Acetivibrio cellulolyticus CD2: one gene and its partner. The protein of the gene in region 1 binds, or shares a complex with, the protein of each later gene. Links are inferred from orthologs where the notes say so. Each region holds a gene or a part of one and is shown on either strand. Other genes may lie near its edges. The genes, in order: uvrA and mfd.

What was found.
Region 2: the proteins of uvrA (region 1) and mfd are in contact, whole or in part, in a crystal structure (PDB 4DFC), measured with the Escherichia coli proteins. The link is inferred for Acetivibrio cellulolyticus CD2 from one-to-one orthologs.

The regions. Positions count from the first base shown.
Region 1 is NZ_JH556657.1:754,444-764,500, reverse strand. Bases 1,375-4,706 are described here. They hold uvrA (excinuclease ABC subunit UvrA), read left to right. Parts: upstream 1,375-1,677; coding sequence 1,678-4,506; downstream 4,507-4,706. Other genes in these bases: ACECE_RS0215110 (hypothetical protein), read left to right, coding at 1,375-1,495. In the rest of the region: excinuclease ABC subunit UvrB, read left to right, coding at 1-862; more of ACECE_RS0215110, read left to right, coding at 1,220-1,374; ACECE_RS0215100 (ATP-dependent Clp protease ATP-binding subunit), read left to right, coding at 4,853-7,189; ACECE_RS0215095 (nucleoid-associated protein), read left to right, coding at 7,329-8,354; ACECE_RS0215090 (ArnT family glycosyltransferase), read right to left, coding at 8,773-10,035; ACECE_RS0215085 (NAD(P)/FAD-dependent oxidoreductase), read right to left, coding at 10,022-10,057. UniProt on the Escherichia coli protein: The UvrABC repair system catalyzes the recognition and processing of DNA lesions. UvrA is an ATPase and a DNA-binding protein. A damage recognition complex composed of 2 UvrA and 2 UvrB subunits scans DNA for abnormalities.
Region 2 is NZ_JH556653.1:1,243,684-1,254,533, forward strand. Bases 6,726-10,850 are described here. They hold mfd (transcription-repair coupling factor), read right to left. Parts: upstream 10,460-10,850; coding sequence 6,926-10,459; downstream 6,726-6,925. Other genes in these bases: ACECE_RS0207605 (peptidylprolyl isomerase), read right to left, coding at 6,726-6,839; pth (aminoacyl-tRNA hydrolase), read right to left, coding at 10,493-10,850. Also shown: ACECE_RS0207560 (S1 domain-containing RNA-binding protein), read right to left, coding at 374-805; ACECE_RS0207565 (FtsB family cell division protein), read right to left, coding at 922-1,200; spore cortex biosynthesis protein YabQ, read right to left, coding at 1,463-1,915; sporulation protein YabP, read right to left, coding at 1,989-2,282; ACECE_RS0207580 (RNA-binding S4 domain-containing protein), read right to left, coding at 2,489-2,728; ACECE_RS0207585 (HU family DNA-binding protein), read right to left, coding at 2,825-3,100; mazG (nucleoside triphosphate pyrophosphohydrolase), read right to left, coding at 3,266-4,051; ACECE_RS0207595 (L,D-transpeptidase), read left to right, coding at 4,403-4,774; spoVT (stage V sporulation protein T), read right to left, coding at 5,010-5,564; more of ACECE_RS0207605, read right to left, coding at 5,772-6,725. UniProt on the Escherichia coli protein: Couples transcription and DNA repair by recognizing RNA polymerase (RNAP) stalled at DNA lesions. Mediates ATP-dependent release of RNAP and its truncated transcript from the DNA, and recruitment of nucleotide excision repair machinery to the damaged site.

The DNA of each region.
Region 1 (10,057 bases):
GCCTTTGAAGTTTAATGAGTTCGAGGAGAGGATAAATCAGATTGTTTTTGTTAGTGCTACACCTGCTGCATACGAGAGGAATAATTCACAGCAGATAGTTGAGCAGATAATAAGACCTACCGGGCTTATAGACCCTGAAATTATAGTAAAACCAGTAAAGGGGCAGATAGATGATCTTATTGGAGAGATCAATGAGAGAATACAAAAAAATGAACGTGTTCTTGTTACTACCCTGACAAAGAAAATGTCCGAAGACCTTACGGATTACCTTAAGGAGTTGGATTTTAAGGTTAAATATCTCCATTCCGACATTCTGACAATTGAAAGGATGGAGATTATAAGGGACTTGAGACTGGGAGTATTTGATGTTTTAGTTGGGATAAATCTATTAAGAGAAGGGCTGGATTTGCCGGAGGTTTCTCTAGTAGCCATTCTTGATGCTGATAAGGAAGGATTCTTAAGATCTGAGACTTCTCTGATACAAACTATCGGCAGGGCAGCTAGAAATGTAGAAGGAAAAGTAATAATGTATGCTGATACAGTTACTGAATCAATGAGAAAGGCTATAAGTGAGACAAATAGAAGAAGAAAGCTGCAAGTAGAGTATAATGAGGAGCACGGGATTATTCCACAGAGTATTAAAAAGAGTGTAAGAGATGTAATTGAAGCAACAAAGGCTGCGGAGGAAAGCTCAGAGTATTCTGTACGTAGAGAAGAAGAGGTTATAAGTCAAGGTGAGGCTCAGGCTATCATTGACAGATTAACAAAAGAAATGAAAAAGGCAGCGGCAGATTTGCAGTTTGAAAGAGCTGCTGAGTTAAGAGATAAGCTTAATGGACTGAAAAGTAAGTTTGGTTTATAAGTAAGTGTATTGTGGCATGAAGTGATGTTTTAAGGGAGCAGTTTTAACTACTATAAAGTAGGAGCTGCGCCCTTTTGCTGTTATTAAAGGAGAAATTGAAGGTGCCTTGGTAGAGGCAGATTCACAGCATAATAATAAAAATGGAAAAAATTCTGAAAAAATATCTTTATTTTATTAAGATTTTATGATAAAATATTACTACAAGCTAAAAATTCCCTTCTTAGTGTTTGCAGTTAATTACCAAATTCATTTAAATCTTTTTTACTCAAGACAATAATTCTTAAATCCCCTATTATTCCATGTATGTATGTTTGTTTACCTATGTCATTTTGTAAAAAATTAAAGGAGGGGCAAGTTATGAAAGATATTAATTTTAAGGACCTTGTTAGTGCATTGAAAAGGGTTGATGGGTCTGTGGTAAAGGAAATGATGGAACATGACAAAGGTGTTTTGAGAAAGACAGTTGTAAGTATTTCGCCATACACTGTTACACTTGAATACATAGACTTTGGCAGGAGTCAGCGTGCCCTTAAATTTTATGCAACCAATAATAATGGAGAAGAAATTCATTTTGATTCAGTAAAGAGCCTGGTAGATACTTTAGGAGTGAAGCTCCAGTTTGAAAATAATTAATTGGTATATAATATAAATAAATATTAAGATAAATGAACCGGTGTGAGCCTTGTGCGAGCACTGGTTTATTTGTTTTCGAACTTATAAAGACAAAATACTGGCGAACTGATGTTTGCTTTTTTCTTTATATTTGATATAATATATATCGATTTTAATGTTAACTGGAAATGAGTGTGTTTTTTATGATGAGAGATAAAATTTTTATAAAAGGTGCCAGGGAGCACAATTTAAAAAATATTGATATTGAGATACCAAGAGATCAATTTGTAGTTATTACAGGACTTAGTGGTTCTGGTAAGTCTTCTCTTGCGTTTGATACTATTTATGCTGAAGGTCAAAGACGTTATATGGAGTCACTGTCTTCATATGCCAGGATGTTTCTAGGGCAGATGGAAAAGCCTGATGTTGATTATATAGATGGTTTGTCTCCTTCAATATCCATTGACCAGAAGACAACCAGTAGAAACCCGCGTTCCACTGTTGGAACTGTTACTGAAATATATGACTATCTCAGACTTTTGTACGCAAGAATAGGTGTGCCTCACTGTCATATCTGCGGGAAAGAGATATCCCAACAGACGGTAGATCAGATGGCAGACAACATAATGGACATGGAGGAAGGTACAAAGATACAGCTTCTAGCCCCTGTTGTAAGAGGAAGAAAGGGCGAATATCACAAGCTGATTGAGGATATAAAAAAAGGTGGATATGTTAGAATTAGAGTCGATGGAGAAATTTATGAGGTTAGCGATGAGATAAATCTGGACAAGAACAAAAAACATAGTATCGAAATTGTCGTTGACAGGCTTGTAGTAAGACCTGATATGAGAAAGAGGCTCACAGACTCTTTGGAAACAGTTCTTAAGCTAAGCAATGGATTGCTTGTTGTAGATGTAGTAGGCAAGGAAGAGTTTTTATTCAGTCAGAATTTTGCTTGCAGTGATTGTGGTATAAGTATGGAGGACCTTACACCAAGGATGTTCTCGTTCAACAATCCATTTGGTGCATGTCCTACTTGTAGTGGGCTTGGAGCTTTGCTCAAAATTGATCCTGATCTTGTGCTTCCAAACAAAAGCAAATCATTGGCTGAAGGAGCTATAAATACTAATGGATGGAATATAGCAAGTGGCGATGGTTATGCCAGAATGTATATAAACGCTCTTGCCCGCCACTATAAATTTAGTGTAGATACACCAGTGGAGGAACTTCCACCGAATATTGTGGACATCATTCTTTACGGTAACAAAGGTGAAAAAATCAAGGTAGACTATGAGAGAGAGTACGGAAAAGGTTCTTTTATGGCAGCTTTTGAAGGTGTTATAAACAGTATGGAGAGGCGATATAAAGAAACTCAGTCGGAAAGCATGAAGCAATATTATGAAGAGTATATGAGTAATGATATTTGCCCTGAGTGCAAGGGGGCAAGGCTGAAAAAAGAATCTATGGCTGTTACGGTAGGCAACCGGAATATCCACGAGATATGCTCCGTTTCAATTGGGGAAACAAAGAGCTTCTTTGACAACCTGAAACTTTCTGAACGTGAGAGGCTTATAGCTCACCAGATACTCAAAGAAATTAAAGAAAGACTGGGATTTTTGGTTGATGTGGGTCTTGGGTATCTGACATTATCAAGGGCAGCAGGGACACTTTCGGGTGGCGAAGCTCAAAGAATTAGACTTGCTACACAAATAGGCTCAGGGCTTATGGGGGTTTTATATATTCTTGATGAACCGAGTATCGGGCTTCATCAGAAAGACAACGAAAGGCTTCTTAAAACCTTAAGAAGATTGAGGGACCTAGGGAATACACTTATAGTGGTTGAACATGATGAAGATACAATGTATGCTTCAGACTATATTATAGATTTAGGTCCGGGTGCAGGAGTGCATGGCGGCGAGATTATTGCAAAGGGAACTGTAGAAGAGATTAAAAGCAATCCCAATTCTATAACAGGGCAATACTTAAGTGGAACAAAGAAGGTAGAAATACCGAAGCAGCGCCGCAAACCGAACGGAAAATGGCTGGAAGTAGTTGGTGCCAGGGAGAATAATTTGAAAAACATAGACGTAAAAATACCTCTTGGAGTTTTTACATCTGTTACAGGCGTTTCCGGGTCAGGGAAAAGTAGTTTGGTAAATGAAATACTGTATAAAAAGCTTGCAAATGAATTGAACGGTGCAAAACAACATCCGGGTGAACATAAATGTATAAATGGTTTGGAGCACCTGGACAAGGTAATTGATATTGACCAGTCACCTATAGGACGTACACCAAGGTCAAACCCGGCAACCTATACAGGAGTATTTGATTTGATAAGAGAAGTTTTTGCAGGAACGACGGAAGCTAAAACGAGAGGCTATAAGTCTTCCAGGTTTAGTTTTAATGTAAAAGGCGGACGATGTGAGGCCTGCAACGGCGATGGAATTAATAAGATCGAAATGCACTTTTTACCTGATGTTTATGTTCCCTGTGAAGTATGTAAGGGCAAGAGGTACAATAGGGAAACGTTAGAAGTTCGGTATAAAGGCAAGAATATTTCAGAAGTCCTTGATATGACAGTTGAAGATGCTGTGGAGTTTTTTAAGAATATACCGAAAATACACAAAAAGATTGAAACTTTAAATGATGTTGGACTTGGCTATATCAAAGTCGGACAACCTTCAACAACCTTATCGGGAGGCGAAGCACAAAGGGTCAAACTTGCTACCGAGCTTTCAAAGAGGAGTACGGGCAAGACTATGTATATTTTGGATGAACCAACTACAGGGCTCCATGTTGCCGATGTGCACAGACTTATTGATATCCTTCAAAGACTTGTTGATGCTGGAAATACCGTTTTGGTTATTGAGCATAACCTGGATGTTATAAAAGTTTCGGACTATATTATTGACTTGGGTCCTGATGGGGGAAATATGGGTGGAAATATAGTTGCTCAGGGAACTCCGGAAGAGGTTATAAAGGTTAAAGAATCCTATACCGGACAGTTCCTCGAAAAAATTCTGAAGAATTAATAAAAGCCTGATATTGACATTATTTATATTTTGAGGTATATATTGTACAATACCTAAAAAATACTTTATATTTTACTTCTAAGTAAAGTTAAGCGATTTGGATTAAGGCACAGGTATTTATCTTAACTTAGAGCTAAATTAAGTTAGTTATCCAATCAATAATGGTGAGATAAGGTTTTGTGGTTAGACCGTAAAAAATTAGTGTGGTATACTTTATATAAATATATTTAGAGATTTGAGTTTGTCATAGATTATTTTATGCTGAAATAATACAAAGGTTATCAGCATACGTTAATAATGAATGTATTTGGATCTACTGGCGCTCTTGTGATTGGAGATGACGAAAATGATGATGTGTTCTATGTGTAAAGAGAATATAGCAGTGGTATTTATAACAAAAATTACAGATGGCAAGCAAACCCAGGAAGGTTTGTGTTTCTCTTGTGCCAGAAAACAAGGTATACAGCCAATAAACCAGATTATTGAGCAGACAGGTATATCTGATGAGGAAATGGAAGATCTGAACAAGCAAATGGGAAGTCTTTTTGAGGATATAGATATCAATAATTTGAACGGTGCAGTTTCAGAACCAGGGCCAGCTAATAATCAGAACCCTTTCCTGAATCTTTTTAATAAAACATTGTTTAAGAGCAATGAGCCAAATTCCAATAAAGTCGATGAAACAAAAGAATCGCAGGAAGATGGTGGTACAAAGGAAGATAAGGACAGCAAAAATAATACAAGAACCAAGACTCAGGAGAAAAAACAGTTAAAGAAGAAAAAGTACCTGGATTCTTATGGCTCAAACCTTACCGAAAAGGCTAAAGATGGTAAAATTGACAGGGTTATTGGCAGACAGAAGGAAATAGACAGGGTAATTCAGGTTTTAAACCGAAGAAATAAGAACAATCCTGTTCTGATAGGTGAGCCTGGCGTAGGTAAGACGGCGATAGCTGAAGGGCTGGCAGTGAGGATTTCCGAAAAACAGGTTCCGGCAAAGCTTTTTAATACTGAAGTATACCTCCTGGATTTAACCAGTATAGTGGCTGGAACACAGTTTAGAGGACAGTTTGAAAGCCGTATGAAAGGCATAATTGAAGAGACTAAAACTCTTGGCAATATAATTCTGGTAATAGATGAACTGCATAATATAATGGGTGCCGGCGAAGCAGAAGGTGCCATGAATGCTGGTAATATTTTAAAGCCTGCACTTGCAAAAGGTGAAATACAGGTTATTGGTGCAACTACACTAAACGAATATCGCAAGCACATTGAAAAGGATTCGGCGCTTGAGAGAAGATTCCAGCCGGTTATGGTTGATGAGCCTTCAATTGAAGAGTCTATTGAAATACTAAAAGGTATTAAAGACTATTATGAAAGCTATCACAGGGTTAAAATATCCGATGAGGTAATCAGAACATCTGTAATAATGGCTGAAAGGTATATAACAGACAGGTTTTTGCCTGATAAGGCAATAGATGTGCTTGATGAAGCAGGTTCCAGGGCCAATATCAATAACGTGGATCTTGTAGAGTTTGATGCCCTTAAGGAAGAGCTTAAGAAGGTGCAGGAAGAAAAGGAAAGTGCAATTTCTGCAGACTCTATTGAAGAATATCAGAAGGCTGCAGATCTTAAGGTTAGAGAGTGTAAGCTTAGTGAGCAGATAAGTGAAATAGAGGCCAGGAATAAGTCCATGGAAATAACCGTTGATGATGTAGCGCAGGTAATTGAAGCGTGGACTAAGATTCCTGTTCAAAAGCTTACCGAGCTTGAGGCAAAAAAATTACTAAACCTTGAAGAAAGGCTTCATAAGAGAGTTGTTGGACAGAAACAGGCGGTTATAAGTGTTTCCAAGGCTATAAGACGTAATAGGGCAGACTTTAAAAAGAAAAAGAGGCCGACTTCCTTTATCTTTGTTGGGCCGACAGGAGTTGGGAAAACCGAATTGGTCAGAGCCCTTGCCGTTGAACTGTTCGAAAGTGAAGATGCACTTATAAGGCTTGATATGTCTGAATATATGGAGAAGCATACTGTGTCCAAGATGATTGGATCACCTCCGGGATATATAGGCTATGACGATGGCGGACAGTTAACTGAGAAAGTAAGGCGAAAACCTTATTCTGTTATTCTTCTGGATGAGATTGAAAAGGCCCATCCTGATGTGTTTAACATGCTATTGCAGATACTTGAGGATGGAAGGGTAACTGACAGTCATGGAAGGACCGTAAGTTTTGAAAACACGGTAATAATAATGACTTCAAATGCCGGTACCAGTCTTAAGGCACATGGTATAGGGTTTGCAAATGATAATTATATCGCGCTTGAGAATAAGGTTAAAGAAGTATTGAAGGAAATATTCAGACCTGAGTTTTTAAACCGCTTGGATGAAATAATCGTGTTTAATGAACTGAGCAGGGATGAATTAAAACAGATTGTAGACCTTATGCTTAAGGAAGTAATTCAAGAAGTTGAGCCAAAGGGCATAAAGATAGAGATAAGCGATGCTGTTACAGAATATATCTTAAAAATCGGTTATGACCAAAAATACGGGGCAAGACCTCTCAGAAGAACAATACAGAAATATATTGAAGATGAGCTGACAGATCGTTACCTCAGAGGTGAATATAAGGAAGGAAGCAATATCTTCATTGATGCAGGCAGTGAAGGGCTGATATTTAAGTAGTGAGTCAAAGATAAAAATACTTTTATGAAACTATAATTGACCACGCAATTGTTATAGTGTAGTATAATAATTAAATAAAAAGAAATTAGAAACGGGGAAGATATTTCCCCGTTTTTGTGAGTTTTAGGAGGGTCAACACTTGGCTATTGAGATAAAAAAGGCGATTATTCATGTGCTTGATAAGGATTCAAATGAACCTATACTAAATGAGTTTGAATTGGATGTAAACGAAGACCTTCAGCTATTTTTCGAGAAGCATATTTCAAAATCTATTAGTGATGACAATGCAAGAAAAGGTAATTTTAAGGATGGGCTTAATGTAGTAAAGGAAGTATGTTTTAGGATTTCATCAGACAACGAGTATTTCCTTGAAGGCTCAAAGGATATTGCAAGGCAGCTTTTCAGAGCAATGAAAACGAACAGCAGTATTTCCTCAACTGATTTAGTAGTATGTCTTTACGAAAATGATAATGTTCCGGCAGTTGCTATTTTGAAGATGGATTACACAGTGTCGTTTATACATGACATTGAAATGGTGGAAAGCAAGTTTAAGATAAGTATCAAAAAACAGGATATAAGCTTGCCAGGCGTGAATCAAAGAATACAGAAATGTGCGTTTGTTTTGTCACCTGCGGTTTACAGTGAACATGAACTTGTTATTCTCGATAATCAAATAGGTAAAGATGCAGATGAGCCTGTTGCACAGTTTTTTCTTCAGACCTTTCTTGGCGCTGAATTAATTTTAGATAGCAAAACATGTACAAAAATTTTGAAGACAGAAACTGAAAATTGGGTTCGCAGTAAGGCAAAGGAAGGAGAACCCTTTGCGGAGGAAGTAAGGAACTTTGTAAATGATGCAATCCATCAGGAAGATGAAATAGACATAGAGTCCTTTTCAAACAAGGTATTTGGAAGCAAAGAAGAACTTCGGGACGAGTACATTAATAATTTAAAGGAAAAGGGGTTAACTCACGAGAAATTTGAAGTAGACCGGGAATGGGTTGATAAAAAACTAAGCAAGATAAGGCTTAAGACTAATGATAATATTGAGGTATTAATAGATTATGACCTTTATGGTGATAGAGATAAATTTGAGATAATCAGTAATGCTGACGGAACAAAGACTATAGTAATCAAGAATGTAACGAGCCTTAATCAAAATTGAGATAATTCAGTATATTGCACCAGTGTCTAAAATAAAGAAACTGCGATAAGGTTTGCACTTGCAGGACCTCATCGCAGTTTTTTAATTTTAAGAGTTGGCACTTATATAAGGAATTTAGGAAATTCCATTCTGTGCTTAAACTTGTAATCCCAATATTGTATAGACCAAAATGCTAAGTACACAAAAGCAAAATGTAATGGACACAGTAAAGGCTGCAAGTACCTTCGAAAATCTTGCCTTGGAATCTTGAAAAGTGCTTAGAAAGAAACCTATTGAAAGTGCTCCAATAATAAAAGTAGCAGCTATATACCTGTAATCTTGTGTACATACATGAGGAAAATCAAAGCAAAACTTAATATATAATCCCATGGTTACAACATAAAGTAAACTCAAAAATGCTTTTAATGGAGCATCAAGCTTATTTGACTTTTTTAATATGGTAATTACAATGCAAATAAGTGAAATTAATACTAATAATATATTGACGTAGAATAGCATATTTGAAAATAACAGACTGATATAATTTTTTACCCAAATTGAATTCCCCAAACACAGAGGTCTTTAATAAAGCAATAAATATATTAGAATCTCTATATGGATTTCCAAAACCAGTATAAATATTTTCAAATTTAATAGGATTGAACTCAAATAACCTGGTTATAACCGAACAGTCACCTAAATATTGAGGTGAGATGTCTAAACGTAGAATTGCATTAAAAGGCATTTTATATTTTACAAAATTGTAAACCGACCACCACAAACCAAGAGGAATACATATAACACCAAAAGTTGCGAATTGACCAATCAACTTAAAAAACATATCTCTTTTTTGCCACAATTTAAAAAAGAACACAACAGCAATAGCAGGAGCTATTAAAAATCCGGAGGATTTTGCCATCATTGATAGCCCTAGGGAAACCGCTATTTTTATTATTGTTAGGGTTGTAGGATTTTTATACCATCTGATAGTAAAAAGTATTGCAGCCACCATTAATGTAAGGCATAATACGTCGTTATTTATACTGCCTGATAAAATAATCAATGTAGGGTGAAAGCAAACTATAGAAAAAGGTATAATCAACCCCAATTTCTCTAATGAAAACTCTTTGAAAATTTTATAGCATAGTATGTTTATACACCCTGTGTAAAATAAAGTTAAAACTTGAATGTTTTCTACTGCCTGGACATACTCCATTCCCAAAACGCTATTAAACTTTAACCAAAGGGCAGAAATAAAATGATGAAGCGGTGGATGATAAAATTGCGTTTTAGTTCTAGGATCAAAATCCGGCAGCATAAAGTTGTTATTAAAAAAATGCTGTATATACGCTATATGCCCCACAGAACTATCTATTCCGTCAGAATCATGCTGTCTTGTATAGTAAGGAGTATACATTATGTACATAACACGCAGCAACAAAGATGTGATGCCTAATAAAATTATAATGTTTCTTGTAGTTAGCTTACCTTTCACTTTTAAAAATATTGCTGTACTTAAAATAATAAAAAGTCCGACTAAAAACATTGCAGGTATGGGTTTTAAACCTAAGTTCAAGCCTTGAATGAATTTCTCCGCATTCAATGTAAACAAAAAGTTGAGTAAAAGACACAATAGTCCAAGTGCTATAAATGGATGTTTAGACAGCTGCACAGACGAATACCATTTACTATTTTGACTCATGATATTCCTCCTCAGTGTTTAC
Region 2 (10,850 bases), on another replicon or contig:
GCAGGATTTTAAGTCCTGTGCGTCTGCCAGTTCCGCCACTTCGGCATCTATATGTCACTCAATCAAGCGACTTACTTATTATAATACATGTTGTTTCTCATGTCAACAATTATTTGCTGGTAATTTTACGAAAATTTATTGCTGCTACAATACTATATGAAAATCCCACTTAATAAGTGCACATTTTTAAAACCAAAAGATATGTTAAAGGAAAAAACGATTTCTGTCAAGTGACAAAAACCGTTTTCTATATATAAAATAAAATTTACACATTAACCTAAGCTACTACACAACTATAGCAACTTAATCTAAAAGACTATTATATTTGAAACACCATTAAAATAATCTGAGAACATAAACTGCTCGACAGAGATTAGTATTGAGCAGATCTCTTATATCCGCCTCCACCTCTTTTAGATTCGAAATTCTTTTTCAAGTCATGAAGTTTCTCGTCGCTGTCTTTCATAAATTTAGAAAGGCGATCTTCAAATGACAAATTTCCACAATTTCCAGAATTTCCGCTATTCCAGTCAATCTCTGCAGGTTTACTAGATTTTACAACGGGTTTTGGATCTAAAGCCTTCTTAATGGATAAGCTTATCTTTCCATTTTTGTCCACAGAAATGATTTTAACTTTTACAACTTGGTTTTCATTAAGATGTGCTTTAATGTCTTTAACATACTCTTCGGCAACTTCTGAGATGTGAACCAATCCGGTCTGGCCATTAGAAAGTTGAACGAAAGCTCCAAAATTGGTAATGCCAGAAACCTTTCCCTCAACGATTTTACCTACTTCAACGAGCATAAATTTAATAATCCTCCTGATTATATAAAGTAATATGATTATATAACATATGCCGTTCTAAGTCAAGTATCAACCCAAATTGAGCATAAAAACAAAAGACATTTATGATAATAAACTTATTTGTTATTGTCAACAAAAACCCGTTCTCCATGCTTAACCATACCAAGCATATCTCTTGCTATCTTTTCAACACTTTCATTAGAATTAATCTCTTCACTCTGTTTTTTAAGTCTTGCGTTATTCTCTTCCTCTGCCTGAATTTTAGAATCAATTCCGTCTATTTGAGCCTGTTTTGCATAAAGAACACCCTGTTGATTTACCAATAGATAAATCAAATATGCAAGGGCAGCAAAAAAAACTATTGTTCCAAATTTAGACTTTTTTCTTTTGTTCATAAAGCTACTCTCCCTCAACACTAAAAGCACAGTTTATATTTATTCTTCTAAAAAGTATGTTTGGGTCAGACCTTTTTAGAGTATATGTCGTCTATTTATCTCAATGGAACTTGCTTTTTTGCGCAAGCACCGTTGAAATATGCATATAATATTATTTATTCTACGGAGTTTAGGAAAATCCTCCTATATTTTTTCAATTATTCTTTTTATTTTGCTATTGTAAAGTACATTTATCTGTTTATACGTGCCTATTAGCAGAATATTAAATCTTTTTTATAATATTCTTAAACCTTTTTTTCCAAATTTTAAACTTGCCTATGTTATCTTTACCTAATCTGCGGGCTCTCCCGAAAACTTTTCCCAAACTATTATAGACTATTTTGGCAGGTACTTTCAATATCTTAAAGATAATTTTAAAAGGAAATAATATTATACTGAAAGCAGTTACAAAGAACTTATAAACTACCCTTATTGTAAACAGAAATACTGTCATTATAATTTTACTGAGAAGCAGAGAGTACAAAATTATACCTATAACAGCTCCTATAAGTAAATATCCTCTTAGCTCCCCATCATTACTTATATAAACGACAGCAAAAAGTACCAGGGACACTAAAATCCAGTATATAAAATCCTCGAAATATACAATTATATTACTTGACTTTATAGCCTTCCTTCTAATCCTGAAAACATCATAGATAAAGGCTATAATCATTCCCCCCAGCACACAACACAAAAAAACATATGCTTGATTACTAATAGAAACAAACAATTTGATCACTTATCCTCTATCTAAACATTTTGGAAAAGAAGCCCATACCTTTAGATCTTGAACTTTCACTATCATTGTATTCGCAGCTGACAATATACCCCTCAATGCTAAGTTCTGAATTGTCTATACTCAATTTGTTGATATGTAAGTCTTCACCACATACAATAAGTACACCTAACTCTGTTTCTATCTCTACAGTTTCATCATCAAAACTTCTTACTTTAAGAACTCCAGATAGGCTAAGCTTCTCCCTATTCTCCATTATAAGATTTTGAGAAGTTTGCCTTGATATTTTCTTATCCTCATTCATTTCAATCCCTCCTGCATTTGTATATATGCGTGCATCTTAATAACATTAATGTTATTTGGCACTAACTTAATTGAATTAAGTATACTTATAATATTTATGCATGTACCAACCCAAAAATACCTATTCGCAAAAAAGAATATCCCAACATTTAGAATATTCTTCAATAAAGTATTTCAGATTAAATTTTCGGATTTTGAAATTGGATTTTATAGAATTGTAAACATTTCTTTTGAATCGGCTTTGAGAACATGCTCACTTATCGACGTGACTTCCACTTTGGTATTGCTGTTTCCAAACTGAATCTCAATAATATCCCCTACTTTGATTTCTGAACCTGGCTTTGCAACCTTATCATTTATTTTCACACGCCCTTGTTCGCAGGCCTCGTTTGCCAAAGTACGCCTTTTGATAAGTCTTGATACCTTAAGATACTTGTCTATTCTCATAACTTATTCCCCCCTGTAGTGCTTACTTATTAAAACCACAACCATAAAAAGGCTTCTTTTAAAAAGAAGCCTTTTATTCTTTGTCATATATGCAAACTATTTGTTGACTAAATCCTTCAATCCCTTACCAACCTTAAAGATTGGAGCTTTTGTTGCAGGAATATTGATTTCTTCTTTAGTTTGTGGGTTTCTGCCCTTTCTTGCTGCTCTTTCTCTTACTTCAAATGAGCCGAAGCCTACTAATTGGATTTTGTCACCTTGTGAAAGAGCCTCTTCTACACTTTCTATAAAAGCATTAAGCGCCTTTTCTGCATCCTTTTTTGACAAATCACCTTTTTCTGCCATACTTGCAACTAAATCTGTCTTATTCATTGTTCAATCCTCCTAATAATTATTATATATTTTTTATTTTTTTGAAACTCTATGTTTCAGCTGCAAAATTATCAATTTGTAATAACTTTATCAAGCAAGTTCTTTATATTCTACGTTCTACGCAAATCTCCTCCTTCTGTTTTAATAATTTATCAAAAAATTTTTTTAAATATGTATTTTTGACTTGTTCCATAGCTCGTCCATTTCTTCTAAAGACATATCTTGAAGGCTTTTGCCTTCCTTTTTGCTTTCTGTTTCAATATACTCAAACCTTTTGATGAACTTATTTATTGAACCCGTTAAGGCAAGTTCCGGTTGTACTTTTAAAAATCTGGACAAATTTACTATGGAAAATAATACATCCCCTAGCTCATCATTTATTCTTTCCACATCTTTACTTTTATATACATCCTTCAATTCATCTATTTCTTCGTCTACCTTTTTCAGCACATCTTCAACATTATCCCAATCAAACCCAACCTGGGATGCCTTTTGTTGTACCTTATAACTTCTCATTAAAGCTGGAAGATTTGAAGGAACATCCTTAAGTACACCTGTCTGGCTTTCAATACCCTTCTCCTTCTTTTTTATCTCTTCCCAATTTACCAGAACATCATCAGCAGTCTCAGCCTTAGCTTCGCCAAAAACATGTGTGTGCCTTAAAACCATTTTCCTGCATATGCCCGTTATTACATCCTCAATTGTGAAATTCCCCTCTTCTTGAGCTATCTGTGCATGAAAAACAACTTGCAGCAATAAGTCTCCAAGTTCTTCATTAAGCCTCTTTTTATCATTCAAGTCAATAACCTCAAGAACCTCATAGGTTTCCTCAATCAGATACTTTTTTATACTTTCATGAGTCTGTTCCCTATCCCACGGACATCCGTTTTCACTTCTTAATAGCTTCATAATATCTACCAAATCAGAAAATGTATATTTATCCTTTAGCATAAAACCCGCTCCCTTAAAGCTTTAATAATTTATATAGTGTATTTGCGTATCCAGTTCATTTAAAATCTAATTTCCAATTATCCATTAATTATACTGTTAATAAGGATGCACATGCTTTGTTTATAATACTTTGTGCATTCTTTATAAGTAATTATACCACTAATTATTAAACTTCATTAGTAAATCTGGTATTTTTGTCTACATTTTTTTAATTTTGAATATTATATAGTAGACATAAATATCCAGCTATAAAGATTAATAAATACTTACCTTGCTTATTTGATGCGAAATAGCGCTCAAATAAATTTAATACTTTTACATTCTGGTTCATGAAAAAGGAGGAATTAATCCATGTACATGTATGTGTGTCCATTTATGATAAGAGCTGCGTACAAAATTGTCATAAATACAAGCGCTCGAAATCTAACCCTATATAAAGATGAAAAATGGTTTATGTCCTTTCCTGTTGCTGTGGGTAAACCTTCCACACCCACACCCAAAGGCACCTACCGTATAATAAATAAGGCCGTAAATCCCGGAGGACCATTTGGGGCAAGGTGGCTTGGCCTTAGTATACCGTCGGGAGGATATGGTATCCACGGTACAAATGACCCATCTTCGATAGGAAAGGCTGTTTCTCACGGGTGTGTCCGGATGCATAACAATGATGTCATCACTCTATATAATATAGTATCCGTTGGGACTACTGTTGAGATTATTTAAGGCAGTTTAAAACATTAGAAGCTAAAAGGCATTTGACCATACTTTAATTTCAAAAAATCCTCAAATTAAGTCTTGGAGGAGTAACATCTAGACCTGCTTGAATATAACCATTTTCTGACCAAATCATTTTAATAAAAATAACAGGTAATCCATAAGGCTACCTGTTATTTTTACAATACAAAGTTATTGTCATTTTACCTCTAAGTAAAAAAAGATTTATCATTAACTTTTGTATTTACTGTTCCATTTGCTTTCCAAGGAACCCTGCTGCTGTCTGTGCTAATTTAGCTTCCACTTCTCCCATCCGTACATTCGGGTCTGTTGACAAGAACATAACTGCACCAATAGGATCCCCTTCTGAGATTATTGGAGAAACTACCTGCGATGAATACCTTCTTTCTCCGTTTTCATCCGCTAAAATCGTAATTGTCTTTTCTTCAGGAGCTTTAACAACCAAAGTAGTTTTTTCTTCAATAATTTTTTCCACATCAGAACTTAATGACTTTTCAAGAAACTCCTTTTTGGATGCACCTGAAACAGCAATTATAGTATCTCTATCGGAAATACATGTTATATGTCCGCTTGTCTTGTGAAGTGACTCTGCATACTGAGCAGCAAAATCACTTAGTTCACCGATAGGTGAATACTTCTTTAATATAACTTCGCCTTCTCTATCAGTAAATATTTCTAGAGGATCTCCTTCTCTTATTCTCAAAGTCCTTCTAATCTCTTTTGGAATAACTACTCTGCCTAAATCGTCTATTCTTCTAACTATTCCGGTAGCCTTCAATGTGTTTTACCTCCTTTTACAGTTAATTTATAGTACAGTTTTATTATTAATTATTTATTGGTTTTTTATACATAACAGGTGAATTATGATAACTGAAAAAATGAAGTCAAAAAAAAGACTGGAATATCCAGCCTTTGAGTACTTGATGAATTTACAAAGCAAATGCACAAAATCTCGGTGGCTAAACGCTCCCGAGATTTTATTATTTTACTTTATATTTATTTTGTTATAAATACTATCATTTTTCTTAACATCATATTGAGATTCTTTCTTCCAATTCTCCAATCTCTCCAAATACTTCTGAGTTTCAACGGCCTCTTTGACTTTGTCTTTAACCTCATCATAGGTTGTTCTGTCTTCCACTTTTACAACGAAATAGCCATATTGTGTTGTCAATATATCAGTATCCCCAATTTTATGTTCAAGAGCCCATTCCTGAAAACCCGGTATATTTGTATTACTATTACTTGTGACTTCAAATAAACCCTTGTTATCTTTGACTGTTGTATCATCAGACAGATCAACAGCAAGTTTTTCTGCATCTCCGCCAGCTTTAATCTTTTCCAAAACGTCATCTGCTTGAGCTTTTTTATCTTTTTTCTCCTGTTCAGTAAATTCCTTCCCTGTTTGAAGGTCTACTGTGGCAAACATGATACGCCTTACTGATACTGTATCAACAGCACTTGCACTTTTTTTATAATAATCCTTCATTTCAGTTTCTGATACACTAAAAGTAGGAAGCTCTCCTTCAACATATTTATATACCAGCATTAGATCCTTAAGTATATTCTCATACCTGTCATAACCTATATTGTAGGTTTTCTTGAATTCTTCCTCTCCTAGTTTATCTCCGCCGTAATTACTTGACATGCCACTCTTGATATTGTCTAGTGTTGATTTTACGTCCTTAAGATCTCCTTCTTCCAACTTCAAACCTTTTTCTTTTGCTTTTATATATTGAATTTTAAACTCCTTTGCGCTGTCAAGTGCCTGTTGTTTTGCATAATCCCTTGCAGGTACTCCTTCAACCTTTGTGTTCCAAAATTCATTAAGAGCAGTTTCACTGGTCTTATCAACATTGGCATTAGTCTCCATTTCGGTCTTTGTTGATCCAAGGAAGAAGTTAAACTCATCAGTTGTAATCTTTTCACCCTTTATTGTAGCTACATAATTCGTCGAATTTACGTAATACAGCCAACCTGCTACTGCCAGCAATAAAACTAATATTGATGCAAAAATAATAATTGTCTTTTTGTTTTTCTTATTTTTTGTCAACGTACCCTCTCCTTACATTTTAGAATAGCTAATGGTTTCTAAATATAAAAGATATAGCTATATACTATTATAATAAATTATAAACATTACTTCAATTTAATAATGTCTTGTAACATAATCTTAATATTATCCAGAAAATTTTCCCTTTTAATATCTGTTACCCGGTATGTGATATAAGGCTTATTGCTTGCTGTAAATAAAAGCTTCCGCTTGTATTTTTCCATAAGTTTCCCAAGCACTTCAAAATTAATATGCTTATCATCTATAAATTGAAATATAACAGTATCATTTTTTTCCTGTACGGATGAAAAACCACAGTTCATCGCCAATGTCTTAATATGAGCTATCTTTATAAGATTTGACACCGGCACAGGAATATTTCCGTAACGGTCTATAAGTTCATCCTCCACATCCAGAGCATCCTGTTCATCCTGTATGGAAGCAATTCTCTTGTACATTTCGATTTTTTCATTTTCAGAACTAATGTAACTGTTATCTATATAGGCACTCAGGTTCACATCTATTGAGATTTCAACCTCTTCCTCGTTGGATTTACCGCTTAATTCATTTACAGCCTCTGATAAAAGCCTACAGTACATATCATACCCAACCAAATCAATATGTCCATGTTGCTGGGCACCAAGAAGGTTTCCTGCTCCTCTTATCTGCAAATCCCTCATCGCTATCTTGAAGCCCGACCCAAACTCAGTAAACTCCTTAATCGCCTGAAGCCTTTTCTCTGCTATTTCCGAAAGGACCTTATCCTTTTTATAAGTAATATAGGCATATGCCATTCTGTTGGATCTGCCTACCCTGCCTCTAAGCTGGTAAAGCTGTGCCAACCCCATCTTATCCGAATCTTCAACTATAATAGTATTTACATTGGGCATATCAAGGCCAGATTCAATAATTACAGTACATACAAGAACATCATACTCGCCATTGATAAACCTGAACATAATATCTTCAAGTTCCGACTCGTTCATCTGCCCATGCGCTACTGCAATTCTGGCATCCGGAACCATGTTTTTAATCTCTGCCGCCTTTACGTTAATCGATCGCACACGGTTATACAAGTAGAATACCTGCCCGTTTCGCGCCATTTCCCTGTTGATTGCCTCTTTTATTACTTCATTGTTGTGTTCCATTACATAGGTCTGAACAGGGTATCTTTCCTCCGGTGGATCTTCTATAGTGCTTATATCCTTTATTCCCACCATAGACATATGGAGCGTCCTTGGAATAGGTGTTGCAGTCAATGTCAGAACATCAACATTTGCACGCATGTTCTTGATTTTTTCTTTGTGCATAACTCCAAAACGCTGCTCCTCATCTATTACAAGAAGTCCTAGATTCTTAAATGCTATATCCTTCTGCAAAAGCCTGTGTGTACCGATTAATACATCAACCATACCAGCTTTTACGTCTTTTAAGATATGCTTTTGTTCTGTCTGAGTTCTGAAGCGGCTCACCATTTCTACCGTAACAGGAAAATCTTTCATACGTTCCTTAAAGTTGTTATACTGCTGCTGTGCCAATACAGTTGTAGGAACAAGATACGCAACCTGTTTTCCATCCATTACTGCTTTAAATATGGCTCTAATGGCTACCTCTGTTTTTCCGTAACCAACATCCCCACACAAAAGCCTATCCATAGGTTTATTAGATTCCATATCCCTTTTAATTTCTTCTATACATTTTAACTGATCATCAGTTTCCTGATAGGGAAATTGCTCTTCAAACTGCTTCTGCCAAATTGTATCACTTCCGAAGGCATGCCCTTCTGAAGCTTCTCTCATTGCATACAGCTTAATAAGCTCTTCTGCCAACTCCTTAAGTGATTCCTTGGCCTTTGTCTTGGTCTTTATCCAATCAGAACCTCCAAGCTTGCTAAGCTTAGGAGACTTTCCCTCCGAGCCGATATATTTCTGGATAATGTCAAGCTGATTTGTAGGTACGTAGAGAAAAGCATCATCCTGATACTGGATCTTTAAATAATCTTTCTTAATATTCTCTACAACCAATTGCTCAATCCCAATATATTTTCCTATACCATGAGATTGGTGAACCACAAAGTCACCAATATTGAGGTCAGTAAAGACATTTATCTTCTTTCCTTTACTCTTATTTACCCCGCGTTTTTTTAGCTTCCTATCCTGACCAAAAAGTTCCTTGCCGCTAACTACAACAAATCCCATTGACAAGTATTCAAAACCTTTGTTAAGACTCCCATGGGTTATAATTACCTGACCCGGCAAAATCCCATCTTTAACCTCATCAATATACACCGATTCAATATCTTTAGTTCTTAAGGTATCTGCCAGCATTTCCCCTCTGCTTTTAGTTCCAGCTAAAATCAATACTCTGCTGTTTTTACCCTTCCAGTATTTTATATCGTCCACTATGAGCTCAAGGTTTCCCTGATATGAATTTAGAAGCTTTGATGCGATATTATACTTTTGACTGCCTGAAGCAAGTATTTCATCAGACATTATAGTATTAAAATAAATTGATTTATGCGTTTTCAATTTACCCCATATATAGTCAAATTCAAAGTAGATATCAAAACAGCCGGGAAGCAGATGACCTTTTTCCAATAGGCTTTTGCACATTTCCCTGTTCTCTGCTAAAATGTTTTCAACCCTCTGCTCAAATCTTTTGGGTTCATCAAAGAAAACAAGTATATCATCATCTATATAATCAGTTAATAATGAGGGACTTTCTATAATATACGGAATGTATTTGTCCATCCCCGGAAAATAGCATTCTTCTTTAAACTTATCAATATCATGGCTTATTCTTTCATCAATCTTGTCTAAATAGTCCTGCTTGGCTTTTGAACCAATCTTCCCTTTATGGGCAATAAGGTCATTTTGAATTCCAGAAATCATTCTTTCAAGATCTGACGGTTCATATATAATCTCCCTAGCAGGCAAGATATCGACATTTTCAACCTTTTCCACAGATCTTTGTGACAGTACGTCAAAAGTCCTAATTGAGTCAATTTCATCGTCAAACAGCTCTATACGAAAGGCACTATCGTAATTTACCGGGAAAATATCTATTATACCCCCCCTTATAGCAAACTGGCCTTTACCCTCGACTGTAGTGACTCTCTCATACCCTATGGACACCAACTTTTGAATTATTAAAGCAAGATCAATCCTCTTATCATAGCAGAATTTCAAACAACTGGATAAGAAGAGCTCTTTTCTTATCAACTTATGGCATAAAGCCTCCGCACTGGTTACAATAAATCTGTAATCATGTTTTACAATCCTGTCTAAAGCCACTATCCTCTCATAGACAGAATCGTAGCTTTTAGCTTCAATATCATGAAGCATTACTTCCTTTGAAGAAAAGAGGATTACATCCTTTTCAAAGAAATATACAAGATCATCATATATTTTCCTGGCCTGAAGCTCATTATAAGCAACTATTATCCCTTTGCTGTTTAAATGGCCGCAAATGGCATATGCAATATGGGCTTTCTGGCTTTCAGAAGGTCCAGTTATCGATGTAGGAAGTTCTCCCCTTTTTATATTGTCCAGAGCATCGCTGTACTCTTTTGACTCAAGCAGTGGGTCTATCAAATACTCTCTGATTTTTAAATTATCCATAGCTCATCCTTAAGGCGTTTTAATGCATAGTTTTTATTTAGTATTAAACCTGTTCATTGCATTATCGACACCTGATTTTATAATAGTTTCTACTGCACCTACAGCATTTTCAATTGCTTCCTCCACATTTTTTCTCTCGTCAGGAGAAAACTTGCTTAAAACAAAATTAGCCAGATCCCATCCTTGAGGCGGCTTATCTACGCCAATTCTTATCCTTGGAAAATCGTCCGACTGTATCTGGTATATTACAGACCTCATGCCATTATGTGTTCCCGCGCTTCCTTTAGGTCTAACCCTTAGCTTTCCCACAGGAAGGTCAATGTCATCGTATACTATTATAATATTTTCTACAGGAATTTTGTACCACTCCATTATTTCCCGAACACTTTCC